DNA from 2 places in the Streptomyces sp. NPDC017991 genome. Region 2 is predicted to be linked to the other one. Evidence: predicted binding sites of a transcription regulator. Region 2 holds the regulator's gene; the other holds the start of a gene.
The links. Region 2 encodes HrcA, which represses chaperone genes, less so after heat shock. Its sites were predicted from a motif close to TTNGCACTCNGNNNNNCNGAGTGCNAA; they were not measured.
Positions count from the first base shown of each region.

Region 1: the regulator HrcA is predicted to act here: its motif matches at 2,680-2,706, upstream of groES (co-chaperone GroES).

Region 1 is NZ_JBIRGP010000003.1:213,710-229,245, forward strand. Features, by position in the region: gene ACH4DZ_RS09485 (methyltransferase domain-containing protein) at 1-504, opposite strand, end outside; gene ACH4DZ_RS09490 (polysaccharide deacetylase family protein) at 778-1,563, shown strand; gene ACH4DZ_RS09495 (polysaccharide deacetylase family protein) at 1,560-2,348, shown strand; gene groES (co-chaperone GroES) at 2,851-3,159, shown strand; gene groL (chaperonin GroEL) at 3,276-4,901, shown strand; gene ACH4DZ_RS09510 (SDR family NAD(P)-dependent oxidoreductase) at 5,088-5,861, opposite strand; gene ACH4DZ_RS09515 (MOSC domain-containing protein) at 5,871-6,542, opposite strand; gene ACH4DZ_RS09520 (LysR family transcriptional regulator) at 6,623-7,537, shown strand; gene ACH4DZ_RS09525 (WhiB family transcriptional regulator) at 7,654-7,977, opposite strand; gene ACH4DZ_RS09530 (response regulator transcription factor) at 8,358-8,969, shown strand; gene ACH4DZ_RS09535 (sigma-70 family RNA polymerase sigma factor) at 9,241-9,828, shown strand; gene guaB (IMP dehydrogenase) at 10,102-11,607, shown strand; gene ACH4DZ_RS09545 (GuaB3 family IMP dehydrogenase-related protein) at 11,711-12,835, shown strand; gene ACH4DZ_RS09550 (nucleotide sugar dehydrogenase) at 12,919-14,124, opposite strand; gene ACH4DZ_RS09555 (glycerol-3-phosphate dehydrogenase/oxidase) at 14,424-15,536, shown strand, end outside.
Region 2 is NZ_JBIRGP010000002.1:287,540-303,075, reverse strand. Features, by position in the region: gene ACH4DZ_RS05940 (hypothetical protein) at 1-197, opposite strand, end outside; gene ACH4DZ_RS05935 (SpoIIE family protein phosphatase) at 610-2,421, shown strand; gene hemW (radical SAM family heme chaperone HemW) at 2,524-3,756, shown strand; gene ACH4DZ_RS05925 (DUF3097 domain-containing protein) at 3,939-4,742, opposite strand; gene ACH4DZ_RS05920 (MBL fold metallo-hydrolase) at 4,813-5,595, opposite strand; gene hrcA (heat-inducible transcriptional repressor HrcA) at 5,854-6,870, shown strand; gene dnaJ (molecular chaperone DnaJ) at 6,871-8,010, shown strand; gene ACH4DZ_RS05905 (nitronate monooxygenase) at 8,120-9,205, shown strand; gene ACH4DZ_RS05900 (16S rRNA (uracil(1498)-N(3))-methyltransferase) at 9,202-9,945, shown strand; gene ACH4DZ_RS05895 (hypothetical protein) at 10,415-10,945, shown strand; gene ACH4DZ_RS05890 (S41 family peptidase) at 11,024-14,287, shown strand; gene ACH4DZ_RS05885 (histidine triad nucleotide-binding protein) at 14,410-14,763, shown strand; gene ACH4DZ_RS05880 (ribonuclease Z) at 14,799-15,536, shown strand, end outside.

The DNA of each region.
Region 1 (15,536 bases), on a different contig from region 2:
GGTGTCGACGTCGGTGACATCGGCCTCGCGCACCTCGATCAGCTCCGCCAGCCCGAGCGCCTCGGCGTTCGCGCGGGCCACGGCGGCGGTCAGCGGGTCCCGGTCGACCGCGAGGACCCGGATCCCGGCGCGGGCGAGCGCGATCGCGTCACCGCCGATGCCGCAGCACAGGTCGGCCACGGACCGCACCCCGAGTTCCCCGAAGCGCGCGGCACGGTACGCGGCGACGCTCGCCCGGGTCGACTGCTCGACCCCGTTCGGCGTGAAGAACATCTCCGCCGCGTCCGCCGCACCGAACTTCGCGACGGCCCGCTGCCGCAGCCGCGCCTGCCCTAGCGCGGCCGACACGAGCCCGACGGAATGCCCGCGTCGCAGCCGTGTCGCCACGGCCAGCTCCTGGGCCGGTTCGGTACCGCGTACCTCGTCGAGAAGGGCACGCCCCTCGGATGTGCGCAGAGCGGCGAAGGAGGCGAGCGGGGAGTCCGGCGGATCGAGGTCGTTCACCGCCCCATTGTGGGCCAGTCGGTGGACGGCACGCGCGCGACGGCGGTGTCGGGCCGGGGAAGGGCTCTTGACCTGGGAGTATCCGGCCCCATGCGACTTGTACGACAATCCCACATTGGCGTTTCAAACCGGGATCAGGTGGGCGCCCCAAAAGGGGCGCGGGGAACTGCGCGACCAGCCCCCACCGGCCCGCGGCCGACCGCCCACCCGTCCCGAGCGGCGGCCCGCACGGCCCTGACCCTGCTGGCAGCCACCGCGCTGGCGACGGGCTGCATGGGTCCGGCCCCCAAGGACATCAAGCCGGCCGCAGGCCAACAGGCAGCCGCCGAACTCCGCCAGGAGCAACGCGCCCACGCCGCCGCGGTGAGGAGATGGGGCCTGGCCAAGGCCCCCCTGCCCGCACCGCCCGCCCCGGCGAAGAAGCCGCACATCACCACCCGTGACGGCTTCGAGGTGGACGACCACGACGGACTGCCGCCCGTCTTCACGACGATCCCCACCAAGGACAAGGTCGTCTTCCTCACCATCGACGACGGCGCCGAGAAGGACCCGGCGTTCCTGCGGATGATGAGCGAGCTGAAGATCCCGTACACCGCGTTCCTCAGTGACTACCTGGTCAAGGAGGACTACGGATACTTCAAGAAGATGCAGGCCGGCGGGGCGGCCCTGAACAACCACACCCTCCACCACCGCTACATGCCGGGCCTGTCGTACGCCGCGCAGAAGCGTGAGATCTGCGGGATGCAGGACGTGATCGAGAAGCGGTACGGGAAGCGCCCGACGCTCTTCCGCCCGCCTTTCGGCAACTACAACGAGGACACCCTGCGGGCCGCCAGGGCCTGCGGCATCAAGGCGGCCCCCCTCTGGAACGAGGAGGTCTTCGTCGACCACTGGGAGTACCGGGAGTGGGACCGCGACCTGCGCCCCGGAGACATCGTTCTCAGCCATTTCCGCGGCAAGGAGGACTGGGAGGGCACGATGCCCGACATGGTCCGCCGCTTCCTGAAGCTGATCACCGACAAGGGGTACGCGGTGGCGCGCCTGGAGGACTACCTGTGAGGCGCCGGGGGGCCACCGCCGCACTGCTGGCAGGCGCGCTCTGCCTCACCGGCTGCGCCCAGTCCGTCGACCCCATCGAGCGGCTGGGCAAGAAGGCCGCGCAGAAGGTACGCACACACGGGCCCCCGGTGGACGCGTACCGCCGCTGGGGCCTGAGCGCCCCGCTCGCCGCGGCGCCGGACCCGGCCGCCCGGCGGCCCGCCTTACGGGCCGCGGGGCCCGGCCTGCCGCCCGTGGTGGACCGTGTCCCGACCCGCGACAAGGTCGTCTTCCTGACCTTCGACGACGGCGCGGAGAAGGATCCGCGGTTCGTCGACATGGTCCGGGAACTGCGGCTGCCGGTCAGCGTGTTCCTCACCGACAGCGTCGTCGGGCCGGGGTACGCCCACTTCGGGCGGCTGCGCGCGGTCGGTGCGAGTGTGCAGAACCACACGCTCGATCATCCGTATCTGCCGGGGCTGCCGTACGAGGGGCAGCGGGCCGAGATCTGCGGTCAGCAGGAGAAGCTGAAGCAGCGGTTCGGGATCCGGCCTCGGCTGTTCCGGCCGCCGTACGGCGACTACGACGGCGACACGCTGCGGGCGGCGGGGGATTGCGGGATCGCTGCGGTGGTTCTTTGGCGGGACCCTGGGCGGTTGCGGGCCGGTGACATTCTTCATTGTCCGGAGGGGGTGGGGGCGGGGGAGGGGGGTGGGAGTGGTGCGTTGACGGGTGCGGCTGTCGGGATGCTGCGGCGGATCCAGGAGCAGGGGTTCGCTGTGGCGCGGCTGGAGGATTACCTGTAGGGGGTGCAGGAGGGTTTTTCCGCCCCCGCCGCCCCTACCCTTCCCGTCACTGCATGGGGGCTTCGCCCCCTCGCCCCCGTTTGCGCAGTTCCCCGCGCCCCTGAGGGGCTGGGGCAGGAGCAAGGTGGCAAGGGGGCCGGGGGTCTGAAAGGCCGGGCGCAGCCCGGCTTTCAGGGGCGCGGGGAACTGCGCGGCCCGCCCCCACCGGGCCGCAGGCGACAGCGCTTCAGCCCGTCCGGCGCTTGAGGACAACGGGGGACGAGGGGCGCGGCAATCAGGGGCGTACACCCCCGTTCCGAGCCGCCGAGATGCCGCCAACCGCCGGAGGCAACTGGCACTCCGCTTGACCGAGTGCTAATCGCAGTCATAGTCTCGGCTCTGGCACTCACCGCAGGAGAGTGCCAATAGCGACGGGCAGGTCCGGCACCCGCGACGACGGATCCACCTGGTCGCCACCTCAGACAGTTAACCCCGTGAGATCTCCGAAGGGGGAGGTCGGATCGTGACGACCACCAGCTCCAAGGTTGCCATCAAGCCGCTTGAGGACCGCATTGTGGTCCAGCCGCTCGAAGCCGAGCAGACCACGGCCTCTGGCCTGGTCATTCCGGACACCGCGAAGGAGAAGCCCCAGGAGGGCGTCGTCCTGGCCGTCGGTCCGGGCCGCTTCGAGAACGGCGAGCGTCTTCCGCTCGACGTGAAGACCGGCGACATCGTGCTGTACAGCAAGTACGGCGGCACCGAAGTGAAGTACAACGGCGAGGAGTACCTCGTCCTCTCGGCCCGCGACGTACTCGCGATCATCGAGAAGTAATTCACCCAGGTTTGCTTTGAACTGCGCCCCTGGCCCCAGCGAGTACTGAACGCGAGTACTAAGAAGCCGGGTGCTGGGGGCGCTGTTCGTTTTTTCGAGAGGACTGAATCAGCTCCATGGCGAAGATCCTGAAGTTCGACGAGGACGCCCGTCGCGCCCTTGAGCGCGGCGTCAACAAGCTTGCCGACACCGTGAAGGTGACGATCGGCCCCAAGGGCCGCAACGTCGTCATCGACAAGAAGTTCGGCGCCCCCACCATCACCAACGACGGCGTCACCATCGCCCGCGAGGTCGAGCTCGACGACCCGTACGAGAACCTCGGCGCCCAGCTGGTGAAGGAGGTGGCGACCAAGACCAACGACATCGCGGGTGACGGTACGACCACCGCCACCGTGCTGGCCCAGGCGCTCGTACGCGAGGGCCTGAAGAACGTCGCCGCCGGCGCGTCCCCCGCCCTCCTGAAGAAGGGCATCGACGCGGCCGTCGCCGCGGTCTCCGAGGAGCTCCTCGCGACCGCGCGCCCGATCGAGGAGAAGTCCGACATCGCGGCCGTCGCCGGTCTGTCCGCCCAGGACAGCCAGGTCGGCGAGCTCATCGCCGAGGCGATGGACAAGGTCGGCAAGGACGGTGTCATCACCGTCGAGGAGTCCAACACCTTCGGTCTTGAGCTTGAGTTCACCGAGGGCATGGCCTTCGACAAGGGCTACCTGTCCCCGTACATGGTGTCCGACCAGGAGCGTATGGAGGCCGTCCTCGACGACCCGTACATCCTGATCCACCAGGGCAAGGTCTCCTCCATCCAGGACCTGCTGCCCCTCCTTGAGAAGGTCATCCAGACCAACGCGTCGAAGCCGCTGCTGATCATCGCCGAGGACGTCGAGGGCGAAGCCCTGTCGACCCTGGTCGTGAACAAGATCCGCGGCACCTTCAACGCGGTGGCCGTCAAGGCCCCCGGCTTCGGCGACCGCCGCAAGGCCATGCTCGGTGACATCGCCACGCTCACCGGCGCCACGGTCATCGCCGAGGAGGTCGGCCTCAAGCTCGACCAGGTCGGCCTGGACGTGCTGGGCACCGCCCGCCGCGTGACCGTCACCAAGGACGACACGACCATCGTCGACGGCGGCGGCAACAGCGCCGACGTGGCCGGCCGTGTCAACCAGATCAAGGCCGAGATCGAGTCCACGGACTCCGACTGGGACCGCGAGAAGCTCCAGGAGCGCCTCGCGAAGCTGGCCGGCGGCGTGTGCGTCATCAAGGTCGGCGCCGCCACGGAGGTGGAGCTGAAGGAGAAGAAGCACCGTCTGGAGGACGCCATCTCCGCGACCCGCGCCGCGGTCGAGGAGGGCATCGTCTCCGGTGGTGGCTCCGCGCTCGTCCACGCCGTGAAGGTCCTCGAAGGCAACCTCGGCAAGACCGGCGACGAGGCGACCGGTGTCGCCGTCGTCCGCAAGGCCGCCGTCGAGCCGCTGCGCTGGATCGCCGAGAACGCCGGCCTGGAGGGTTACGTCATCACCTCCAAGGTCGCCGACCTCGACAAGGGCCAGGGCTTCAACGCCGCGACCGGCGAGTACGGCGACCTGGTCAAGGCCGGCGTCATCGACCCGGTCAAGGTCACCCGTTCCGCCCTGGAGAACGCCGCCTCCATCGCCTCCCTGCTCCTCACGACCGAGACCCTGGTCGTCGAGAAGCCGGCCGAGGAAGAGGGCGACGCCGGCCACGGCGGCCACGGCCACTCGCACTAGGCGCTTCGCCGAGCACGCGGTGCGTTGACTGCGGGCTCGGTGGGGCTGGTCGCGCCCAGGCGGCCAAGCCGCACATGGATACAGCCCCGCGCCCCTTCGGGGGCGCAGCACGAAGGTCCGGTACCCGTTTCGGCGGGGCCGGACCTTCGTGCTGTCGCCGACCGACGGCTAACGGCACCGACGCACTCACTTCGGGCCGTACTTGCGGCCCGTCTTCGAGCTGATGCCGCTGAGCAGGCCCCGCGGGGTCACCTTCGCCACGCCCATCAGGGCCTTGTAGCGCGGGTCCGGGATGGACAGCGACTTGTCCCGGGCCAGGTCGGCCAGCGCGGACGCGACCACCTTGTCGGCGTCCAGCCACATCCAGTTGGGGATGTTGTCCGTGCCCATCCCGGCCCGCTCGTGGAACTCGGTCCGCACGAACCCGGGGCACAGCGCCATCAGCCGGACACCGCTGCCCGCCAGGTCCTTCGCCACACCTTGCGTGAACTGCACGACCCACGCCTTCGACGCCCCGTACGTACCGCGCGGCAGGAACGCGGCCGTCGACGCCACGTTGACGACACCGCCGCGCCCGCGCTCGCGCATGGCCTCGGCCGCCGCCGACGTCAGCCGGAGCACCGCCTCGCAGTGCACCTTGAGCATCTTCAGCTCGTCCGCCATCGGTACGTCCAGATAGAGGCCCTTGTTGCCGAAGCCCGCGTTGTTGACGAGCAGGTCGACCGCGTGTTTGCGGTCCGAGACGCGGGCGGCCACCGCCTCGATGCCCTCGTCCGTCGCCAGATCCGCCGTCAGCACCTCCGCCTCGATGCCGTGGCGGTCGTGCAGTTCCGTCGCCTGCTCGCCGAGCCGCTTGCTGTCACGCGCGACCAGCACGAGGTTGTGTCCGTCGGCGGCCAGCCGCCGTGCGAAGGCGGCACCGATGCCCGCTGTCGATCCCGTAATCAGAGCCGTTGTCATGGCCCAAGGTTAGTGACCGCCGTACTTCTCGACGTACCTCAGCGCCGTCTCCCGTGCTTCCGTGTGCAGGGCGTCGCCCGCCGCCAGTGTCCGCGGCAGCAGCGTCCGTTCGAGCGTGGCCGCGCGGAACTGGAAGGCGGCGGTCACCTCGTGGTCCGGCCGGTGCACGATCTCGATCGGATCGCCCGCCCGTATCTCGCCGGGCTCGATCACCCGCAGGTACGCGCCGGACGCACCCTTCCGCGTGAACCGCCTGACCCACCCCTTCTCGCCCAGGTGGCCCTGGAAGGTGAGACACGGGATCCGCCCGGACGTCACTTCGAGCACGACCTCGGAGCCGATGCGCCAGCGCTCCCCGATCTTCGCCCCGGACACGTCGACGCCCTGGGTCGTGAGGTTCTCCCCGAACATCCCGCCGGCCAGCGGGCGTCCCAGCTCGCGTTCCCAGTCGTCGAGGTCCTTGCGCGCGAAGGCGTACACGGCCTGGTCGTCGCCGCCGTGGTGCCGCAGCTCGCACACGGCGTCCCCGGCGAGACCGCTCCCGCCGACGCCCTTGGGCCCGGGCGCGGCGACCCGCACCGGTCCGTCCACCGGCCGCTTGTCGATCCCGGTCACGCCCTCGGCCTGGTCCGTGTAGTCGACGGCCTTGGGCCGCCCCAGATTCAGAGACAGAAGCTTCATGACGGCACGCTAGGCGATCGGGGCCAAAAGCGTCGATGCGATATTCGTCGCCGTATCCAAGATTCGCTTATGCTTCGAGGGTGATCGAGGCCCGCCATCTGCGCGTCCTGCGCGCCGTCTCCGCCACCGGTTCCTTCTCGGCGGCGGGGCGCGAGCTGGGCTGCACCCAGCCCGCCGTCAGCCAGCAGATGAAGGCCCTCGAAGCCTCCGTCGGTACACCGCTGCTCATCCGCACCGGCCGCGAGATGCGGCTGACCCAGGCCGGCGAGGCCCTCGCGCGGCACGCGGCGGGCATCATCGCCGGGCTGACCGCCGCGGAGGAGGAGGTCGCAGCGATCGCCGGGCTGCGGGCGGGCCGGGTGCGCCTGGTCTCGTTCCCCAGCGGAAGCTCCACGCTCGTACCGACGGCGCTCGCCGCCCTGCGCGCCGCGCACCCCGGCACCCGGGTCTCCCTGGAGGAGGCCGAACCGCCGCGCTCCGTCGAGATGCTGCGCGAGGGCGACTGCGACGTGACCCTCGCCTTCCGTTACGAGGGCGCGGCCACGGCGGCGGGCGTGGCGGGTGCTGAGGAGTGGGACGACCTGGTGATCCGGCCGCTGCTCACGGACCGGCTCGTCGGGCTGGTTCCCGAAGGGCACCGGCTGGCCCGGGCGGGCACGGTCGCCATCGGCGACCTCGCCGACGAGCCGTGGATCGCCGGCTGCCCGCGCTGCCGGGCCCAGCTGGTCGAGGTCTGCGAGAGCGCGGGCTTCACCCCGCGCATCGACTTCGCGACCGACGACTATCCGGCGGTGGTCGGCCTGGTCGGGGCGGGCCTCGGGGTCGCGGTCCTGCCGGAGCTCGCCATCGAGTCCGTACGCCCCAAGGGTGCACGCACAGTGACGGTGGAACCGGCGCTGCGACGGGAGATCGTCGCGCTCACCCTGCCGGATCTGGCCCAGGTGCCCGCAGTGGCGGCCACACTGGACCAACTGGCCAGGGCCGCCACCCGCTGAACCCGGTTCCTCGGGGTCCGTTTTCGCGGGGGCCCGGTCCTATGGGGCGCGAGGTATGCCGTGGGGGACGTGAAGAAGGGGCACGCACGCGCGTGTCGGTTCGGAGAAACGTTCCTTCAGTGGTGTGACGGGTCGCCCCCGCTCGACGCCGAGACCAGGCGGTTGCGCGCCCGTCCCATGAGTTCCTCGCGCTCGTCCTCGGTCAGGCCGCCCCACACGCCGTACGGCTCGCGCACCGCCAGCGCGTGCGCGGCGCACTCCGCTCGCACCGGGCACCTCATGCAGACCTCTTTGGCCGAGTTCTCACGAGCGCTCCGTGCCGCACCGCGCTCGCCCTCGGGGTGGAAGAAGAGCGAGCTGTCGACCCCGCGGCACGCCGCGAGGAGCTGCCAGTCCCACAGATCCGCGTTCGGTCCGGGAAGGCGGGAGAAATCTGCCATTGCTTTGTCCCCTTGTAGCCGTTTTGGTCGGTTACGTGCCCATCACCGTACATCTACGATCTAAGGAGATGAAAATATGACTCATTGCGAATCTAGCCTCAGACACCAACAAATGGAACGAAAAGCGGCTGAATGGGGCATAGCTTGTGATGAAACCTTGAGGGTCTGCCGCACGTGTCTGCACCGTGTCCGCGCCCTCACGTAGAGTGCCGAACGTGGCTCACCGCCCCGTAACTCTTTCGAGTGACCGTCGTTGAGTGTGCGAGGCGGTTGAAGGAACAAACGCTCGGGCAAGCGTCCGAGTCGGTCGACCGCACAGGTGACGATTTCGTACCAGCCTGGAGGCCCAAGGTGACGCGCATCAGCTGCGGAGGACGGCCATGACATCCGTCCTCGTCTGCGACGACTCCCCGCTTGCCCGAGAGGCGCTCCGCCGTGCGGTGGCGACCGTGCCCGGCGTAGAGCGCGTGACCACGGCGGCCAACGGCGAGGAAGTCCTCCGCCGCTGGGGTGCCGACCGTTCGGACCTGATTCTGATGGACGTACGCATGCCCGGTCTGGGCGGCGTGGAGACGGTCCGGCGGCTGCTGTCCGCCGACCCCGGTGCGCGCATCATCATGCTCACCGTGGCCGAGGACCTGGACGGTGTCGCACTCGCGGTCGCCGCCGGTGCCCGCGGCTATCTCCACAAGGACGCCTCCCGCGCGGAGCTGCGGGCGACCGTCACTCAGGCCCTCGCCGACCCGACCTGGCGGCTCGCCCCGCGCAGACTGCGGTCGGCCGAGATGGGTGCGGCGCCGACGCTCACCGCGCGTGAGATCCAGGTCCTGGAGGGCATGAGCCACGGCCGGTCGAACGCGGAGATCGGCCGTGAGCTGTTCCTCTCCGAGGACACGGTCAAGACGCACGCCCGCCGGCTCTTCAAGAAGCTCGGCGCCTCGGACCGCGCGCACGCGGTCGCGCTCGGGTTCCGATGGGGCCTGGTCCGTTAGGTGAACCGCCGCGGGGGTACGGGTGTCCCCGCCTGCCGTGAGGCGGGCGGGGCCGGGCCCGACAGGGGATCGAATGACGCCGTTCGGGCACCCGATCCCCGTTTCCCGGCGGATGCCGCATCCTTGAGGTGTGGAGTTCCTCGGGAACAAGTCGGTCGAGCGGGAGGGGAGGGCGCAGGAGATGAGTTCCGGCGCACCTGCTCATAACGCTTCGGTGCACAACTACGGACGCGGTGCCACGGAACGAACGACGCCAAGGCACCATGGACCGATGCGTGACGACGAGGCGCCTCATGCCCAAGGGGCTATCGGTGGGCTCGTCCATCGCGCGGTCGACGGCGACGAGCAGGCCACGCACGACCTGCTCGCCCATGTCCACCCGCTCGCCATCCGCTACTGCCGCACGCGTCTGTCCCGACTTCCGGGGGACGCGCGGCACTTCGTGGAGGACCTGGCGCAGGAGGTCTGCGTAGCGGTGCTGCTCGCACTGCCGCGCTACAAGGACACCGGGCGCCCCTTCGAGGCTTTCGTCTTCGCGATCGCCGCCCACAAGGTGGCCGACCTGCAGCGGGCCGCGATGCGTCATCCCGGTTCGACGGCCGTGCCGTCGGACGAGATGCCCGAGCGGCCGGACGACTCGCTCGGCCCCGAGGAGCGCGCCCTCCTCAGCAGCGACGCCGAGTGGGCGAAGAAGCTCATGGCCAACCTCCCCGAGAACCAGCGGGAACTTCTGCTGCTGCGGATCGCGGTCGGCCTCACGGCCGAGGAGACCGGACAGATGTTGGGAATGTCACCCGGCGCGGTCCGGGTGGCCCAGCACCGGGCGCTCAGCCGCCTGCGGGCACTGGCCGAGCAGTAGGCGGTTCCCCTCACGAGGGCGGCTTCCGGCGGGCCAGGGACCGGGCCCGGAGGCGTGCGGATCGCGGTGGGGCGGGCTTTCTCGCCGGTACGCGCCGGTACGTGTCGGTACTCATCGGTGCGCATCGCTGTGGGCCGGCGCGCTGAACGGGGCGGCCGTCCGGCCCGTAGGAACCTACGAGCCCCAGGGGCGCTCCCGACCGTGGAATGAGAGAGCCATGCTTCCCGTTAGCATGGACATCCGCACCGATCAAGGCCATTTGGGGAAGGTGTCATGACTGCAAACGTCGACGGAGTGCCCGAGAAATTCGCGACGCTCGGGCTGACCTACGACGACGTGCTGCTGCTGCCGGGCGCATCGGAAGTGCTGCCCAACGCGGTCGACACCTCGTCCCGCATCTCCCGCAACGTACGCGTGAACATTCCGCTGCTCTCGGCGGCGATGGACAAGGTCACCGAGTCCCGGATGGCGATCGCCATGGCCCGTCAGGGCGGCGTCGGCGTACTGCACCGGAACCTCTCCATCGCGGACCAGGTCAACCAGGTCGACCTCGTGAAGCGCTCCGAGTCCGGCATGGTCACCGACCCGATCACGGTCCACCCGGACGCGACGCTGGGCGAGGCCGACGCGCTGTGCGCCAAGTTCCGTATCAGCGGTGTCCCCGTCACCGACGGCAACGGCAAGCTGCTCGGCATCGTCACCAACCGCGACATGGCCTTTGAGACCGACCGCTCCCGTCAGGTGCGCGAGGTCATGACCCCGATGCCGCTCGTCACCGGCAAGGTCGGCATCTCCGGGACCGACGCCATGGAGCTGCTGCGCCGCCACAAGATCGAGAAGCTTCCGCTGGTCGACGACGCGGGCATCCTCAAGGGCCTCATCACGGTCAAGGACTTCGTCAAGGCCGAGAAGTACCCGAACGCGGCGAAGGACGCCGAGGGCCGCCTCCTCGTGGGCGCCGCCGTGGGCGCGAGCCCCGAGGCCCTTGAGCGGGCCCAGGCGCTCGCCGAGGCGGGGGTGGACTTCCTGATCGTCGACACCTCGCACGGGCACAACAGCAACGCCCTGAACTGGATGGCGAAGATCAAGTCGAGCGTCGGCGTCGACGTGATCGGCGGCAACGTGGCCACCCGTGACGGCGCCCAGGCGCTGATCGACGCCGGTGTCGACGGCGTCAAGGTGGGTGTGGGCCCCGGTTCGATCTGTACGACCCGCGTGGTCGCCGGTATCGGCGTGCCGCAGGTCACCGCCATCTACGAAGCGGCCCTCGCGGCGCGCTCCGCCGGTGTCCCGGTGATCGGGGACGGCGGTCTGCAGTACTCCGGAGACATCGGCAAGGCGCTGGCCGCCGGCGCCGACACGGTGATGCTCGGCAGCCTCCTCGCCGGCTGCGAGGAGTCGCCCGGCGAGCTGCTCTTCATCAACGGCAAGCAGTTCAAGTCGTACCGCGGCATGGGTTCGCTCGGTGCCATGCAGTCCCGTGGCCAGGGCAAGTCGTACTCGAAGGACCGCTACTTCCAGGCCGAGGTGGCCTCCGACGACAAGCTCGTGCCCGAGGGCATCGAGGGCCAGGTGCCCTACCGCGGCCCGCTCGGGAACGTGCTGCACCAGCTCGTCGGCGGTCTGCGCCAGACCATGGGCTATGTCGGCGCCGCGTCCATCGACGAGATGGAGACCAAGGGCCGCTTCGTACGGATCACGTCGGCGGGCCTCAAGGAGAGCCACCCGCACGACATCCAGATGACGGTCGAGGCACCGAACTACAGCCGCGGCCAGTAGCAGCAACACGTTCGAGGGCGGTCTCGGAGACTCCGGGACCGCCCTCGCCGTATGTGTCGGGGATACTGGAACGCGCAGAACCGAAGAGGGAAAGGCCACACACGTGACTGAGATCGAGATCGGGCGCGGCAAGCGCGGCCGCCGGGCGTACGCCTTCGACGACATCGCCGTCGTCCCGAGCCGCCGTACGCGCGACCCGAAGGAGGTCTCGATCGCCTGGCAGATCGACGCCTACCGCTTCGAGCTGCCGTTCCTGGCGGCTCCCATGGACTCCGTGGTCTCCCCGGCGACCGCCATCCGCATAGGGGAGCTGGGCGGCCTGGGCGTCCTCAACCTCGAAGGCCTGTGGACACGGCACGAGGACCCGCAGTCGCTCCTCGACGAGATCGTGGAGCTGGACGCGGAGACCGCGACCCGCCGCCTCCAGGAGATCTACGCGGCTCCCATCCAGGAGGAGCTGATCGGGCAGCGCATCAAGGAGGTGCGCGACTCGGGAGTGATCACCGCGGCGGCGCTCTCCCCGCAGCGCACCGCCGAGTTCTCCAAGGCCGTCGTGGACGCGGGCGTCGACATCTTCGTCATCCGCGGTACGACGGTCTCGGCGGAGCACGTCTCCGGCGCCTCCGAGCCGCTGAACCTGAAGCAGTTCATCTACGAGCTGGACGTCCCGGTCATCGTCGGCGGCTGCGCCACGTACACGGCGGCGCTGCACCTGATGCGTACCGGCGCGGCCGGTGTCCTGGTGGGCTTCGGCGGCGGTGCCGCGCACACCACGCGCAACGTCCTGGGCATCCAGGTCCCGATGGCCACCGCCGTCGCCGACGTGGCCGCCGCCCGCCGCGACTACATGGACGAGTCCGGCGGCCGGTACGTGCACGTGATCGCGGACGGCGGTGTCGGCTGGTCCGGCGACCTGCCCAAGGCCATCGCCTGCGGCGCCGACTCGGTGATGATGGGCTCCCCGCTCGCCCGCGCGACGGACGCGCCCGGCCGGGGCCACCACTGGGGCATGGAGGCCGTCAACGAAGAGCTGCCGCGCGGCAAGAAGGTCGACCTCGGTACCGTCGGCACCATCGAGGAGGTCCTGCTGGGCCCCTCGCACACGCCCGACGGCTCCATGAACTTCTTCGGCGCCCTGCGCCGCGCGATGGCCACGACCGGCTACAGCGAACTGAAGGAGTTCCAGCGGGTCGAGGTCACGGTGGCGGACGCCCAGCACAAGCGCTGACGCCACGCTGGGCTTGAGCGAACCGAAGGGGCCCGGCCACTCGACGGCCGGGCCCCTTCGGTGTGCGTCACGGCACCCGTGCGTCACAACCTGTGCGCCGCCCCCGTGGGGGTCGCCCCCCGGGTGTCCAGGAGGAGTTGGGCCTTTACCGAGAGGCCCTGCAGGTCGTAGGTGCGGTGTTGCTGGAGCAGGATCGTCAGGTCCGCGTCCGCCGCTGCCTCGTACAGGGAGTCCACTCGGGGGACCGGGCGGTCGAGGACGGACCAGGACGGGACGTGCGGGTCGTGGTAGCTGACGGCGGCGCCCAGTTCCATCAGGCGGGTGGCGATCTCCTGGGCGGGTGAGCCCTGCTGGTCGGCGTGGTCGGACTTGTAGGTGACGCCGAGGAGCAGCACGCGCGCGCCGCGGGCCGACTTGCCGTGTTCGTTGAGGAGCGTGGCCGCGCGCTGGATGACGTACCGGGGCATGTGGTCGTTGACCTGCTGGGCCAGTTCGACCATGCGCAGGGCCCGGGTCCGCGGGCCCGCGAGGTCGCGGGGGACGGCGTGGCCGCCCACTCCGGGGCCCGGGCGGAAGGCCTGGAAGCCGAACGGCTTGGTCTCGGCGCAGCGGATGACGTCCCACAGGTCGACGCCCAGGTCGTGGCAGAGGACGGCCATCTCGTTGACCAGGGCGATGTTGACGTGCCGGTAGTTGGTCTCCAGGAGCTGCACGGTCTCCGCCTCGCGGGGTCCACGCGCGCGTACGACCTTGTCGGTGAGCCGGCCGTAGAACGCGGCGGCCGACTCCGTGCAGGCCGGGGTGAGCCCGCCGATCACCTTCGGGGTGTTGGCGGGACCGTGGTCGCGATTGCCCGGATCCACCCGGCTGGGTGAGTACGCGAGGTGGAAGTCGCGACCCGCCCGGAGCCCGGAGCCCTCTTCGAGGAGCGGACGAAGGAATTCCTCGGTCGTCCCCGGGTACACGGGGGACTCCAGGATCACCGTGGTGTGCGGGCGCAGGTGCGCGGCCAGGGTGCGGGCGGCGGAGGCCACCTGCCCCAGGTCGAGCGTTCCGTCCGCGCCGCGCGGGGTCGGAGCGCAGATGACGGCGGTGCGTACGCGGCCCAGCTCGGCCGGGTCCGTGGCCCGCCGGAATCCCGTGGACAGCATCCGGCGCAGATCGGCCGCGGCCAGTGGCGCCGGGTCGCCGCACTCGTAGCCGAGGGTGGGGATGCCGGTGGAGGTGGCGGCCCGGGCCAGGGGCAGGCCGAGCTGGCCGAGGCCGATGACGGCGAGGTCTGCGGGCATGGCGGTGGGCCGTCCTTCCCTGTAGCCGGAGTGGCAATAGCCGGAGTGGGGCGAGGGCGCAAGCCCTGTGGACAGAACGGGCGAGCGCAATGTCAGACTAGGAGTAAATATGACCGATATGCGGGATTGTTCGGTTGTGTTGCTCCGCAAGTCGCCGAGCGGATCGCCGGAAGTTGTCCACAGGCGGACCGCCGGTAGTGGCCGATGGCGGGCATCACGGTCAGAATTTGGGCATGGGGGATGTGAGCAGGGCCTCGCCGTACGGGTGAGCCCGGCGCGACAGACAGCTGGAGGCAACTGTGCGGACAGCGACACTGGGACCGGCGGAGCGCGCCGAGTCACTCGCGGCGATGGCCGAGCGCGAGCTGGACGTGCTCGTCGTAGGAGCGGGCGTGGTGGGCGCGGGCACCGCGTTGGACGCCGTGACCCGCGGACTGTCCACCGGACTGGTCGAGGCGCGTGACTGGGCGTCGGGCACATCGAGCCGGTCGAGCAAGCTGATCCATGGCGGCCTGCGCTATCTGGAGATGCTCGACTTCGCGCTCGTACGGGAGGCGCTGAAGGAGCGCGGGCTGCTGCTTGAGCGGCTCGCACCGCATCTCGTGAAGCCCGTGCCGTTCCTGTACCCCCTGCAGCACAAGGGCTGGGAGCGGCTGTACGCCGGCTCGGGCGTCGCGCTCTACGACGCGATGTCGATGGCGCGCGGCCACGGGCGCGGTCTGCCGATGCACCGCCACCTCTCCCGGCGGCACGCGCTGCGCGTCGCCCCCGCCCTGAAGAAGGACGCCCTGGTCGGGGCGCTGCAGTACTACGACGCGCAGATGGACGACGCCCGCTATGTGGCGACCCTGGTGCGCACCTCGGCGGCGTACGGGGCGAAGGTCGCCAACCGGGCGCGCGTGACCGGCTTCCTGCGCGAGGGCGAACGTGTCGTCGGCGCCAAGGTGCGGGACGTCGAGGGCGGCGGGGAGTACGAGATCCGCGCCAAGCAGGTCGTGAACGCCACCGGGGTGTGGACGGACGACACCCAGGCGATGGTCGGGGAGCGGGGCCAGTTCCACGTCCGGGCCTCCAAGGGCATCCATCTGGTCGTACCGAAGGACCGGATCACCTCGACGACCGGACTGATCCTGCGCACCGAGAAGTCCGTGCTGTTCGTGATCCCGTGGGGACGGCACTGGATCGTCGGGACGACGGACACCGAGTGGGACCTGGACAAGGCGCACCCGGCGGCGTCCAGCGCCGACATCGACTACCTGCTGGAGCATGTGAACTCGGTCCTCGCGGTGCCACTGACGCGTGACGACGTACAGGGGGTGTACGCGGGACTGCGGCCGCTGCTCGCCGGCGAGTCGGAGGCCACGAGCAAGCTGTCGCGCGAGCACACCGTGGCGCATCCGGCCCCCGGGCTC
Region 2 (15,536 bases):
CCGAGCGGCACGGCTCCCGTGCCGGCTCCGGCACGGGGCCCTGTATCGGGCGCCGCGGCGGCTCCTGCGCCGGGCGCCGCATCGGCTCCCGTGCCGGGTGCCGCGGCGGCCTCCGTGCCGGGCAGTGAGCCGGGCTTGGCGCCCGGTGCCGTGCCGGGCTTGGCGCCGGGCGGCGCGCCGGGAAGTGCGTCCGGCATTGTGCCTGGCCTCGTCCCGGGTGCCTCGCCGGAGGCTGTGCAGGACAGCGCGCCGGGCCTTACGCCCGGCCCTGTGCCGGGTACCGAGCCGGGCTTCGTGCCGGGTGCTGTACTGGGAACAGGGCAGGGCTCTATGCCCGGAACCGAGCCGGAGCTCACGCCGGGCCCTGCGCGGGACCTCACGGCAGGCCCTGTGCCGGGCCTCGCGTCAGCCTCCGCGCCGGGAACCGCACCGGACCTGACGCCGGGCCCTGTGCCGGGCCTCGCGCCGGCTCCCGCGCCGGACCTCACGCCGGGAACCGAGCCGGGCCTCACGCCGGGCCCTGTGCTGGGCCTCGTGCCAGCCCCTGTGCCGGGAACCGAGCCGGACCTAACGCCGGGAACCGCGCCGGACCTCACGCCAGCCCCCGCGCTGGCAACCGAGCCGGGAGCCGAGCCGGGCCCCGAGTCCGGAGCCGAGCCGGGACCCGCGTCGGAAGCCGTGTCGGCCGCCGGGCTGGGGGAGGTGGCGGTGCCCGGCATCGTGGCGGGCGTTGCGCCGGGGCTTGCGTCGGGGCTTGCGTCGGGTGAACCGCCGGGGGCCGGCGTCGGGGACGGGAAGGCGGCGCCGTACGTGCCCGGCCGGAGTGCCCTCGTCATAGAGGTGTCCGACCATCACCCCGAGCGGGTCGTGCGCGACGACAGTGCCGGGCGGCAGTACGACGCCGTCGAGTACGGCCGAGGTCTGCGGCTCGTCTCCGCGCTCTCCGACGCCTGGGGCATCACCTACCGCACCGGCACGAAGACCGTGTGGGCGCGGCTCCCCGCGGACACGGTCCCGACCGCCGAGGCGGCGGAGACCTACGAGGGCGAACACGCGCTGCGGCGCGGGCGGCGGGCCGCCGAGATCCTCGCCCCCGCACCCCGGCGCACCGTGCAGGACCAGGACTGGCTCAACCGCGGCGCCCTCTCCTTCCTCGCCGAGGCCTCCGACCTCCTGGGCGGACAGCTCGACGAGGACCTGGTCGCGGCCCTCACCGGACAGCTGGTCGTGCCGCGGCTCGCCGACTGGTGCGCGGTGTGGCTGGAGGACGAGGCGCCGGGCCGCTCCGACGGAGGCCTCGTCGGCGGACCGCGCCTCGCCCGCGTCTGGCACGGCAGCGAGAACCGCATGGAGGAGCTGCGCCGGCTCCTGGAGAAGGACCCGCCCGAACTGCCCGAGTCGGCGCGCTCCGGACCCGTACCGATGCGCTGGCCCGCCGAGGCCCTGGGCGCCAAGGCGGAGAACGGCTCGGCCCTCGCGTTCCGGCTGATCGCGGGCGGCAGACCGCTCGGCGCCCTCGTCATCGGACGGGCCGGACAGGACCCCTTCCCGGACGAGATCACCGGGCTCGTCGAGGACCTCGGCCGCCGCGTCGCGCTGGCCATCGGAGCGGCCCGCCAGTACGCCCGCCAGGCCACCATCAGCCGCGTACTGCAGCGCGGCCTGCTGCCCGGCGCGGTCGCCGAGATCCCCGGGGTGCGCAGCGCCCTCGTCTACGAGCCCTGCGACAAGGGCGGACCGAGCGGCGACTTCTACGACCTCTTCCCCGCCGGCGACGGACGCTGGTGCTTCGCCCTCGGCGACGTCCAGGGCAAAGGGCCCGAGGCGGCCGTCGTCATCGGCCTCGCCCGGCCCTGGCTGCGGCTGCTGGCCCGCGAGGGATACGCGGTGCCGGACGTCCTGGACCGGCTCAACCAACTGCTCCTCGACGACGCCACCGAGACCGCGGACGCGGCGGCCCGCGCCCTCGTGGCGGCCGGCGGCCAGGGCCTCGCCGACGAGGGCCCGCAGAACCGGTTTCTCTCTCTCCTCTACGGCGAGCTCGTCCCCGTCGAGGGCGGGGTGCGCTGCACCGTGGCCTCCGCCGGACACCCGCTGCCGCTGCTCCTTGAGCCCTCCGGGGAAGTCCGCGAGGTGGCCCGGCCGCAGACCCTCCTCGGGGTCTTCGAGGACGCCAGCTACCGCTGCGAAACCTTCGAGCTGTGCCCCGGCGACAGCATCCTGTGCGTCACGGACGGTGTGACGGAGCGGCGCAACGGACATCGGCAGTTCGACGACGAGGAGGGGCTCGCCGCCGCGCTCAACGGCTGCGCGGGACTGAACGCCGATCTGATCGCCGAGCGCATCCGGCGACTCGTGCACGAGTTCGGCGGAAAGCCGCCGGAGGACGACCTGGCCCTGCTGGTGCTGCAGGCGGAGTAGGCGGAGCGGAGTAGGTGGCGTAGGCGGGCAGGGCCGCGTAACCCTGCGTACGGGTACATCCGTGCGTACGGGCACGTCCGCGCGTGCGGGACAATGGAGGACATGCCTTCCGCACTTCCCGACGGCGAGCCCGTCCCCGACGACGGGGCGCTGCCCGCGCACGCCCTGGCCGACGCGGCCGACCGCCCGCTCGGGTTCTATCTGCACGTCCCGTACTGCGCGACGCGCTGCGGCTACTGCGACTTCAACACGTACACGGCGACGGAGCTGCGCGGCTCGGGGGGCGTGCTGGCCTCCCGTGACAACTACGCCTCGACCCTGATCGACGAGGTCCGCCTCGCCCGCAAGGTCCTCGGCGACGACCCGCGGCCCGTCCGCACGGTCTTCGTCGGCGGCGGTACGCCCACACTGCTGGCCGCCGGCGATCTCGTACGGATGCTGGGGGCCGTCCGGGACGAGTTCGGGCTCGCGGACGACGCGGAGATCACCACGGAGGCGAATCCGGAGTCGGTGGACCCCGAGTACCTGGCCACGCTCAGGGCCGGCGGGTTCAACCGGATCTCCTTCGGCATGCAGAGCGCGCGCAAGCATGTGCTGCAGATCCTCGACCGCACCCACACCCCCGGCCGGCCCGAGGCGTGCGTCGCCGAGGCCCGCGCGGCCGGCTTCGACCATGTGAACCTCGACCTCATCTACGGCACACCCGGCGAGAGCGACGACGACTGGCGGGCCTCGCTCGACGCGGCGATCGGCGCCGGGCCCGACCATGTGTCCGCGTACGCGCTGATCGTCGAGGAGGGGACGCAGCTCGCTCGGCGCATCCGGCGCGGCGAGGTGCCGATGACCGACGACGACGTCCACGCGGACCGCTACCTGATGGCCGAGGATCGTCTGTCGCAGGCGGGGTTCTCCTGGTATGAGGTCTCCAACTGGGCCACCTCGGAGGCCGGGCGGTGCCTCCACAACGAGCTGTACTGGCGAGGGGCCGACTGGTGGGGGGCCGGGCCCGGCGCGCACAGTCATGTGGGCGGGGTGCGGTGGTGGAACGTCAAGCATCCCGGGGCGTACGCGGGGGCCCTGGCGGGTGGGCGGTCGCCCGGGGCGGGGCGTGAGCTGTTGTCCGAGGAGGACCGGCGGGTCGAGCGGATCCTGTTGGAGCTGCGGTTGCTGTCGGGGTGTCCGTTGTCGCTGCTGCGGGCGGAGGGGCTCGCGGCGGCCGCGCGTGCGGTGGGGGAGGGGCTGCTTCAGGCCGGTCCTTATGGGGAGGGGCGGGCCGTGCTCACCCTCCGGGGGCGGTTGTTGGCGGACGGGGTGGTCCGGGACCTGGTGGACTAGGGCCGTTTCCTCGCCCCCGCCGCCCCTACCCTCCCCCATCGTCCACGCATGGGGGCTGCGCCCCCTCGCCCCCCGTGTCGCGCTGCGCGCTCGTCCTCAAACGCCGGACGGGCTGAAACGGATTCAGCCCGTCCGGCGTTTGAGGACCGGGGGTTCGGGGGCAGCGCCCCCGAGGGACGTCTCTACTCCGGGGTCGTGACGAAGTCGATCAGTTCCTCCACCCGGCCCAGGAGTTCCGGCTGGAGGTCCCGGTACGAGTGGACCGAGTCGAGGATCCGCTGCCACGCGGCCCCCGTGTTCTCCGGCCAGCCGAGCGAGCGGCAGACGCCGGTCTTCCAGTCCTGCCCGCGCGGTACCCGGGGCCAGCCGGGAATGCCGACGGACGCCGGTTTCACCGCCTCCCAGACGTCGATGTACGGGTGGCCCACGACCAGCGCGTACTCGCTCGTCACGGCCTCCGCGATACGCGACTCCTTCGTGCCGGGGACCAGGTGGTCCACCAGGACCCCGAGCCGCGCGTCCGGCCCGGGAGCGAACTCGTCGACGATGGCGGGCAGGTCGTCGACGCCCTCCAGGTACTCGACGACGACGCCCTCGATGCGGAGGTCGTCGCCCCACACCCGCTCCACCAGCTCGGCGTCGTGGCGGCCCTCGACGTAGATGCGTCCCGCGCGGGCCACCCGGGCCCGCGCACCCGGCACGGCGACCGACCCCGACGCCGTGCGCGTAGGGCGTACCGGCGCGGCGGACGGGCGTACGAGGGTCACCACGCGCCCCTCAAGGAGGAAGCCGCGCGGCTCCAGCGGGAACACCCGGTGCTTGCCGAAGCGGTCCTCCAGCGTCACCGTCCCCGCCTCGCAGCGGATCACGGCACCGCAGAACCCGGTCCCGGGCTCCTCGACCACGAGCCCGGGATCCGCCGCGACCTCGGGCACGGGCTTGGGCTTCTTCCACGGAGGGGTCAGATCCGCTGAGTACTGGCGCATTCGGATGACGATAGGAGAAGCCCGGTCCCGGCAGGTACACCGACACCCCCTCGGCAGGCCCGAACACCGTTCACGGCACGTCGAAGCGCCGGGCCAGCGCCTCCCGTTGGGCCCGTACGAACGCCGCGTCCACCACCGCCCCGTGCCCGGGCACGTACAGCGCGTCCTCGCCCCCGAGGGCCAGCAGGCGGTCCAGCGCGGCGGGCCAGTGGGAGGGCACGGCGTCCGGCCCGGCCTGGGGTTCGCCGGACTCCTCGACGAGGTCGCCGCAGAAGACGATCTCCGGGGAGCCGGGCCCGGCCACCAGGACCGCGAGGTCGTGGCCCGTGTGCCCCGGCCCCACGTTCGCCAGCAGGACCTGCCGGCCGCCACCCAGGTCGAGCGTCCACTCGCCGGAGACGAGATGCCGGGGCCAGACCAGGAGATCCGCCGCCTCGGCCGCCTCCCCGGGATCGGCGCCGTTGCGCACGGCGTCCGCGAGCAGTTCCTCCCGGCCGTCGCCGAGAACCCTCCCCCAGTCTCGGCTTCGCCCGACCGGGGGGACCCCCGTGGCGCCCACCGCGCCGAACACCTCGGCCCCCGCGAACGCCGCCGCCCCGAAGACATGGTCGAAGTGCGGATGCGTGAGCGCGAGGTGCGTGACGCGCCCGCCCCCGAGCAACCGCCGCGCCCGCGTGCGCAGCCACGCGCCCTCCCGCACGCTCGATCCCGCGTCGATCATGAGTGCCGCGTCCTCGCCGGCCACGAGCCCGGCCGTGCAGTCCCACCCCGGGAGGCGGCAACGCCCCACGGACGGGGACAGCTCCTCCCAGCCGGATCCGTCGCGTCCGGACTCCTCCCACATCACGTCCATGCGCCGACGCTAACCCCGTCGGCTGCGCCTGCATGTTCCCGACAGAGCGGGACACCCTCGTACACGTCGCCTGTCCGATGTGCCCGGCGTCACGACATCGCAGGCCCGCCCTTGCCCAGGCCGCACCCACCGGCCGTACACTTGGCGCGGGGATGCTGGCACTCGCGCGCACTGAGTGCCAGGCGAGGCCACCGAAGACGACTGATGACGACCGACGACGACCGATGACCGCGCGGAAGACCACGGGAGGTGTGCGCGATGCTCAGTGAACGCAGGCTCGAAGTGCTGCGCGCCATCGTCCAGGACTACGTGGGCACGGAGGAGCCGGTCGGCTCGAAGGCGCTCACGGAGCGCCACCGGCTGGGTGTGTCACCGGCGACCGTCCGCAACGACATGGCGGTCCTGGAGGACGAGGGGTACATCGCGCAGCCGCACACCAGTGCGGGGCGCATCCCCACGGACAAGGGATACCGCCTCTTCGTCGACAAGCTCGCGGGCGTCAAGCCGATGACCGCGCCCGAGCGGCGGGCGATCCACCACTTCCTGGACGGCGCCGTCGACCTCGACGACGTCGTGGGGCGGACCGTGCGGCTCCTCGCGCAGCTCACCCGGCAGGTGGCCGTCGTCCAGTACCCCTCACTCACCCGCTCGACCGTGCGTCACGTGGAGCTCCTGTCGCTGGCCCCGGCCCGCGTCATGCTCGTACTGATCACGGACACCGGGCGCGTCGAGCAGCGCATGGTGGACTGCCCGGCCCCCTTCGGGGAGGTCTCGCTGGCGGATCTGCGCGCGCGGCTCAACAGCCGGATCACGGGGCGCCGTTTCGCGGATGTGCCTCAACTGGTGCAGGATCTCCCCGACGCCTTCGAGGCGGAGGACCGGGGGACGGTCGTGACAGTGCTCTCCACCCTCATGGAGACTCTTGTCGAGGAGACCGAGGAGCGGTTGATGATCGGCGGCACCGCCAACCTGACGCGCTTCGGACATGATTTTCCCCTCACCATCCGTCCGGTGCTGGAAGCGTTGGAGGAGCAGGTCGTGCTCCTCAAACTGCTGGGTGAGGTCAACGATTCGGGCATGGCCGTACGGATCGGTCACGAGAACGCCCATGAGGGACTCAACTCCACTTCTGTGGTGTCGGTCGGCTACGGTTCGGGCGGCGAAGCAGTCGCCAAACTCGGCGTGGTCGGACCGACGCGCATGGATTACCCCGGAACGATGGGAGCGGTACGAGCGGTGGCACGGTACGTAGGACAGATCCTGGCGGAGTCGTAAGTGGCCACGGACTACTACGCCGTACTCGGCGTGCGCCGCGACGCGTCCCAGGACGAGATCAAGAAGGCATTCCGGCGGCTCGCCCGCGAGCTGCACCCGGACGTCAATCCCGATCCGAAGACGCAAGAGCGCTTCAAGGAGATCAACGCCGCGTACGAGGTGTTGTCGGACCCGCAGAAGAAGCAGGTCTACGACCTCGGCGGCGACCCGCTGTCCCAGGCGGGCGGCGGTGGCGCCGGTGGCTTCGGCGCGGGCGGCTTCGGCAACTTCTCGGACATCATGGACGCGTTCTTCGGTACGGCGTCGCAGCGTGGCCCCCGGTCCCGCACGCGGCGCGGCCAGGACGCGATGATCCGGCTGGAGATAGAGCTCGACGAGGCGGCCTTCGGCACGACGAAGGACATCCAGGTCGACACGGCCGTCGTCTGCACCACCTGCAGCGGTGAGGGCGCGGCCCCCGGCACCTCCGCGCAGACCTGTGACATGTGTCGCGGTCGCGGCGAGGTGTCCCAGGTCACGCGGTCCTTCCTGGGGCAGGTCATGACGTCCCGGCCGTGTCCGCAGTGCCAGGGCTTCGGGACGGTCGTTCCGACGCCGTGCCCCGAGTGCGCGGGCGACGGACGGGTGCGCTCGCGCCGGACCCTGACCGTGAAGATCCCCGCCGGTGTCGACAACGGCACCCGGATCCAGCTCGCGGGCGAGGGCGAGGTCGGCCCCGGTGGCGGCCCCGCCGGCGACCTGTACGTGGAGATCCACGAGCTGCCGCACAACATGTTCCAGCGGCGCGGCGACGACCTGCACTGCACGGTCACCATCCCGATGACCGCGGCGGCGCTCGGCACCAAGGTCCCGCTGGAGACGCTCGACGGGCTCGAAGAGGTCGACATCCGCCCCGGAACGCAGTCCGGGCAGTCGATCCCCAAACACGGGCGCGGGATCACCCATCTGCGGGGCGGCGGGCGCGGCGACCTCATCGTGCACGTCGAGGTCATGACGCCCACGAAGCTCGATCCCGAGATGGAGCGGGTCCTGCGGGAGCTGGCTCAGCTGCGGGGCGAGGAGCGGCCCACCGGGCAGTTCCAGCCCGGTCAGCAGGGCTTGTTCTCCCGGCTGAAGGACGCCTTCAACGGCCGTACCTGACAGGTGGACCGCTGGTGACCGCCGGGCGCGCCGCAGGATGATTCCTGTGGCTTATGCCCGGCGGACGGCCGGATTCGGACTTGTACGGAGGACGTGACAACATGCCGTCATGTCCTCCGCGCTGACCGATCTTTTCCCCCTCCCGATCGTGCAGGCCCCGATGGCGGGCGGCGTCTCCGTGCCGCAGCTCGCCGCGGCCGTGTCCGAGGCCGGGGGGCTCGGTTTTCTCGCCGCCGGCTACAAGACGGCCGACGGCATGTACCAGGACATCAAGCAGCTGCGCGGGGCCACGAGCCGGCCGTTCGGCGTGAACCTGTTCATGCCCCAGCCCGAGTACGCGGACCGGTCGGCCGTCGAGGTGTACGCCCACCAGCTCGCCGGTGAGTCCTCCTGGTACGAGACCGAACTGGGCGACCCCGACAGCGGACGCGACGACGGCTACGACGCCAAGCTCGCCGTCCTTCTCGACAACCCGGTGCCGGTCGTCTCCTTCCACTTCGGCTGTCCCACCCGCGACGTCCTGGACTCCCTGAGCCGGGCCGGCACGCTCACCCTGGTCACCGCGACCACCGCCGAGGAGGCGCAGGCCGTGCAGTGGGCGGGCGCCGACGCGGTGATCGTGCAGGGCGTCGAGGCCGGCGGCCACCAGGGCACCCACCGCGACAACCCCGAGGCGGACGGCTCCGGCATCGGACTCCTGTCGCTCGTCGCACTGGTCCGCGAGACCGTGCAGATCCCGATCATCGCGGCCGGCGGCATCATGCGCGGCAGCCAGATCGCCGCCGCGCTCGCCGCCGGCGCGAGCGCCGCCCAGCTGGGCACGGCCTTCCTCGCCACCCCCGAGTCCGGCGCCAACGCCCTGCACAAGCAGGCGCTGACCAACCCCCTCTTCGTCCGTACGCAGCTGACGCGGGCGTTCTCCGGCAGGCCCGCGCGAGGGCTGATGAACCGCTTCATGCGCGAGCACGGGCCGTACGCGCCCGCCGCCTATCCCGAGGTGCACCACCTCACCTCCGCGCTGCGCAAGGCTGCCGCCAAGGCGGGGGACGCGCAGGGCATGGCGCTGTGGGCGGGACAGGGGCACCGGCTCGCCCGCGAACTGCCCGCCGGGCAACTGGTGGAGGTGCTCGCGGCCGAACTCGCCGCGGCCAGGACAGCGTTGTCGGCCGAGCAGGGCGGGGGCGCCGGGCGATGACCGCGCCGGTGTTCGTGGTGGACGAGGTGCCCGGCGGGCCCGAGTTCGTGCTCGACGGGCCCGAGGGGCGGCACGCCGTCTCCGTGAAACGGCTGCGCACCGGTGAGGACGTGGTCCTCACCGACGGGCTCGGCCACTGGGCCGAAGGAGTCGTCAAGACGGCCGAGGGCAAGGACCGGCTCGTCGTGGCGGACCTCCACGTGCACGAGGAGCCGCCGCCCGCCCCGCGCATCACCGTCGTACAGGCGCTCCCCAAAGGTGATCGCGGTGAACTCGCCGTCGAGACCATGTCGGAGACCGGCGTCGACGCGATCGTCCCCTGGGCGGCGTCCCGTTGCATCACGCAGTGGAAGGGCGAGCGCGGGCTGAAGGCGCTGGCGAAGTGGCGGGCCACCGCGCGCGAGGCCGGCAAGCAGTCGCGGCGGGTGCGGTTCGCGGAGGTCGCGGACGCGATGACGACCAAGCAGGTTGCCGCGTTTCTCGCCAAAGCGGAGTTCGCGGCGGTGCTGCACGAGGATCGGCTGTACCCGGGGTTGCCGCTCGCGACAGTCGAACTCCCTTCCGAGGGGGAGATCGTGCTGGTCGTCGGGCCCGAAGGGGGCGTGTCCCCCGAGGAGTTGTCGATGTTCACCGGGGCCGGGGCGAAGGTGTGCCGACTGGGGCGAAGCGTGTTGCGGACGTCCACGGCGGGGACCGCGGCGGGTGCGCTGCTGCTGGGCCGGACGGGGCGCTGGTCGTAGCGCCGGCTTCGTCCGCGCGTTCGGTGGGGGTGGCCGTACGGGATCGCGCAGTTCCCCGCGCCCCTAGGTGCCTGGGCTTGTCCCGGCGTTTGAGGAGCAGGGAGTTGAGGGCCGGCGCACAGGACTGCGCAGTTCCCCGCGCCCCTGGGGGGCCTGGGCTCGTCCGGCGTTTGAGGAGCAGGGAGTCGAGGGTCGGCGCACAGGATTGCGCAGTTCCCCGCGCCCCTGGGGGACTGGGGGCGCGGGGAACTGCGCGATCGGCCCCACTGGCCCGCAGACGACAGCGAACGGTCAGGTCGGCTCTCCAGGGGCGCGGGGAACTGCGCGAACGGCCCCCACCGGCCCGCAGACGACTCACTTAGCCCGGCCGGCGTTTGAGGACGAGGGGTTCGGGGGCTGGCCCCCGAGGGGGTGAGCGTGGCCGCATGGGGTCTACCGCGCGAGGGCGACCAGTGGCACGCTGCCGTGCATGGTGGCACTGAGGCGTATACGGCACCGCGGCCCGGCGATCGGCCTGGCCGCCGTCTCGGCCGTGTTCGCGCTGGTCGCGTGTGAACCGGGCGACGGCCTGAACACCGCGGCCGTCGCGATCACCACCGACCAGAAGGGCACGAGCGAGCTGGAGAAGCGGGGCGTCGACGTGCGCTGGCTCACCTGCACCGCCGCGTACGGCGAGAAGAGCGCGTCCACACCCTCGGCGACCGTGCGCAACGTGGCGTCCGTCGACTGCGTGGGCGAGACCGGCGACGGGCAGGACATCAGCATCAAGGGCCAGGTGACGCAGGAGGTCAACGGCACCTGCGTACGCGGCGATCTCACCTCCACGGTGGGCGGCAAGGAGGTGTTCCGGGCGAACGTCCTCGGCAACTGCCGGGCGAACACACCGCCCGTCGACAACCGGACGACTCCGCCCGCCGGCCAGCCCGGGGCGACCGTCACCGTCACCCGCACCGTGACCGTGTATCCGAACCCGAGTTGCTCCTGCATCTCGGGAAAGTGATCAATGCGACGAAGCGCCCGGCCGGTGAAGTGATCGAAAGCTCTGGTCGCGGCTGGGACGGCTGCATAGGGTGATCGGGTGACACAGCCTGCATCCGCCGCATCCGCATCCGCCGCATCCGCCGCGACCTCCGCGTATCTCCGGTATCCGCACCTGCACGGTGAGTTGATCGCCTTCACCGCCGAGGACGACGTCTGGGTGGCGCCGCTCGACGGCGGCCGTGCCTGGCGGGTCAGCGCCGACAACGTGCCCGTGAACCATCCACGGATCTCCCCGGACGGGACCACCGTCGCCTGGACCTCGACCCGCGACGGCGCCCCCGAGGTGCACATCGCCTCCGTCGACGGAGGCCCCGCCAAACGCCTCACGTACTGGGGCAGTTGGAAGACCCAGGTGCGCGGCTGGACCCCGCAGGGTGAGGTCCTCGCGCTCAGCACGCAGGGCCAGGCGAGCCTGCGCCGCAGCTGGGCCCGCGCGATCCCGCTCGACGGCGGACCCGCGACCACCCTCCCGTACGGGCCCGTCGGCGATGTGGCCCACGGCCCCGGCGGCACCGTCCTGCTGTCCGCGCCCATGGGCCGCGAGGCCGCCTGGTGGAAGCGCTACCGGGGCGGCACCGCGGGCAAGTTGTGGATCGACCGCGAGGGGGAGGGGGAGCGCGGGGAGTTCGTACGGCTGCACGCCGACCTCGACGGGAACCTTGAGTACCCCTCGTGGGTCGGGGAGCGGGTCGTCCTCCTCTCCGATCACGAAGGCGTGGGAGCCGTGTACTCGTCCCTCGCCGACGGATCGGACCTGCGACGGCACACCGGGATCGAGGGCTTCTACGCCCGGCACGCCTCCACCGACGGGACCCGCGTCGTGTACGCGTCCGCCGGTGAACTGTGGATCCTCGACGACCTCGACGGGGCCGAGCCACGCCGGCTCGACATCCGGCTCGGCGGCCAGCGCGTCGATCTGCAGCCCCATCCCGTGAACGCCTCCCGCTGGTTCGGGGCCGCCGCCCCCGACCACACCGGACGCGGCAGCGCGGTCGCCGTGCGCGGAGCCGTCCACTGGGTCACCCACCGCTCCGGGCCCGCCCGCGCCCTCGCCGCCGAACAGGGCGTACGGGCCAGGCTGCCCCGCACCTTCCGCGCCGACGGCGAGGAGCACGTGGTGTGGGCGACCGACGCGGAGGGCGACGACGCGCTGGAGTTCGCCCCGGCGACCGGCGTGGCACCCGGCGCGACCCCGCGCAGGCTCGCCGCCGGACAGCTCGGCCGCGTACTCGCCCTCGCGATGGCACCCGACGGCAGCCGGGCCGCGGTCGCCTCGCACGACGGACGCGTCCTGCTCGTCGAGCGCGAGACCGGCGAGGTCCGCGAGGTCGACCGCAGCGAGGACGGCGAGGTCACCGGGCTCGTCTTCTCCCCCGACTCCGCCTGGCTGGCCTGGTCGCACCCCGGCCCGCGCCCGCTGCGCCAGCTCAAGCTCGCCAACACCGCCGACCTGTCGGTGACCGAGGCGACACCCCTGCGATTCCGCGACTACGCGCCCGCGTTCACCCTCGACGGGAAGCATCTGGCCTTCCTGTCCGCACGGTCCTTCGACCCCGTCTACGACGAGCACGTCTTCGACCTCGCCTTCGTCGGGGGCTCCCGGCCGCACCTCATCACCCTCGCCGCCACCACCCCCTCGCCCTTCGGACCGCAGCGGCACGGCCGGCCCTTCGAGGCGCCCGACAAGGACGAGACCCCCGACAGCGAGGGCTCCCCGGCCACCCGGATCGACCTCGACGGGCTCGGCGACCGCATCGTGCCGTTCCCCGTGGAGGCCGCCCGCTACACGAGTCTGCGGGCCGCCAAGGACGGACTGCTGTGGCTGCGGCACCCCGTGCGCGGTGTGCTGGGCGCCTCCCGCGCCACCCCCGACGACCCGGACCCCAAGACCGACCTGGAGCGCTACGACCTCGCCCAGCAGCGCATCGAACACCTCGCCTCGGACGCCGACGGCTTCATGGTCACCGGCGACGGCAAGCGGATCCTGCTGTGGACCGACGGCAAACTGAAGGTCGTACCGAGCGACCGGCGCGCCTCGAACGACGACGAGAGCGACACCAACATCACCGTCGACCTGTCGCGCATCCGCCAGAGCGTCGACCCGGCCGCCGAGTGGCGCCAGATGTACGACGAGACCGGCCGCCTCATGCGCGACAACTTCTGGCGCCCCGACCTGGGCGGCACCGACTGGGACGGCGTACTGGACCGCTACCGGCCCGTCCTCGAACGGGTCGCCACCCACGACGACCTGGTCGACCTCCTCTGGGAGGTGCAGGGGGAACTCGGCACCTCGCACGCGTACGTCATGCCGCGCGGCGGATTCGGGCACGGGGAACGGCAGGGGCTGCTCGGCGCCGACATCTCCCGCCACGAGGACGGCCCGCAGGGAGCGCCGCTGTGGCGTATCGACCGCATCCTGCCGTCGGAGACCTCCGACCCCGACGCGCAGTCGCCGCTCGCCGCGCCCGGAGTCGCGGTGCGCGCGGGCGACGCGATCGTGGCCGTCTCCGGGCAGCCCGTCGACCCGGTCGCGGGACCCTGGCCGCTGCTCGTCGGCACGGCCGGCAAACCCGTCGAGCTGACCGTCTCCCCGGCGGGCGGCGGCGATCCGCGGCACGCGGTGGTCGTGCCCATGTCCGACGAGGAGCCGCTGCGCTACCACGCGTGGGTCGCCGACCGGCGTGCCTATGTGCACGAGAAGTCCGGCGGACGGCTCGGATATCTGCACGTGCCCGACATGCAGGCGCCCGGCTGGGCGCAGATCCACCGCGACCTGCGGATCGAGGTGGCGCGGGAGGGACTTGTCGTGGACGTCCGCGAGAACCGCGGCGGGCACACCTCCCAGCTGGTCATCGAGAAGCTCGCCCGGCGGATCGTCGGCTGGGACCTCGCGCGGGGGATGCGGCCGACGAGTTATCCGGAGGACGCTCCTCGCGGGCCCGTCGTCGCCGTCGCCAACGAGTTCTCCGGGTCGGACGGGGACATCGTGAACGCAGCGATCAAGGCGCTGGGGATCGGGCCCGTCGTCGGTACGCGTACATGGGGCGGTGTCGTCGGGATCGACAGCCGGTACCGGCTGGTCGACGGGACGCTGGTCACTCAGCCCAAGTACGCGTTCTGGCTTGAGGGGTACGGGTGGGGGGTGGAGAACCACGGGGTCGATCCGGACGTCGAGGTGGTCCAGGCGCCGCAGGATTACGCCGCCGGGCGGGATGTTCAGCTCGACGCGGCTGTGCGGATCGCGCTGGAGGGGCTCGCCGACAATCCGCCGAAGGTGGCTCCGGAGTTGCCGGAGGCGTGAGAGGGCGTTCGTCGGGTGCGGGTGCGTGGGGGCGGTCGCGCCGTTCCCCGCGCCCCTGATGGGGCACTCCCGGTCGGTACCATGCCGGGGCATCGATCAACTCGGGCTGAGGAGGCTGCGTGATGGCAGGGGAACCGCAGGACGACTGTCTGTTCTGCAAGATTGTCGGGGGGAAGATTCCGGCGACCCTCGTTCGTGAGACCGGGACGACTCTGGCGTTCCGGGACATAAACCCGCAAGCACCCACCCACATCCTGGTGATCCCGAAGGTCCACCACCCGGACGCCGCCTCCCTCGCCGCCGCCGAACCGGAGATCCTCGCCGACGTCGTGCGCGAGGCCGGCGAGGTCGCCGCCGAGGAGAAGCTCGACAGCTACCGCCTCGTCTTCAACACGGGGAGCGGAGCGGGGCAGACCGTCTTCCACGCGCACGCCCATGTGCTGGGCGGCCGCGGTCTGCAGTGGCCCCCCGGATAGCGAGAACCGGATAACGAGAAGCCGGACAACCCGACGTGTCCGTACGTGAATTGGTGGTCCTCGGGACCGCCAGCCAGGTTCCCACCCGGCACCGCAACCACAACGGCTATCTGCTGCGCTGGGACGGCGAGGGCATCCTCTTCGATCCCGGCGAGGGCACGCAGCGGCAGATGCTGCGTGCCGGGGTGGCCGCCCACGACCTGCACCGGATCTGTGTCACGCACTTCCACGGCGACCACTCGCTGGGCCTGGCCGGGGTGATCCAGCGGATCAACCTCGACCGGGTGCCGCACGAGATCAGCGCCCACTACCCGCGCTCCGGGCAGAGGTTCTTCGACCGGCTGCGGTACGCGACCGCCTACCGCGAGACGGTCGCGCTCACCGAGGCGCCGGTGGACGCCGACGGGGTCCTCGCGTCCACGAGGACGTACACGCTCGAAGCCCGCAGGCTCTCCCATCCCGTCGAGTCGTACGGCTACCGGCTCGTCGAGCCCGACGGGCGGCGGATGCTGGGCGACCGGCTCGCCGCGCACGGGATCAAGGGTCCGGACGTGGGGCGGATCCAGCGGGAGGGCGTGCTCGGGGACGTCCTGCTGGACGACGTCAGCGAGGTGCGGCGCGGGCAGCGGTTCGCGTTCGTCATGGACACCCGGCTGTGCGACGGGGTGTACGCGCTCGCCGAGGGCTGCGACCTGCTCGTCATCGAGTCGACGTTCCTGGACGAAGACGTACGGCTCGCCGTCGACCACGGGCACCTGACCGCCGGGCAGGCG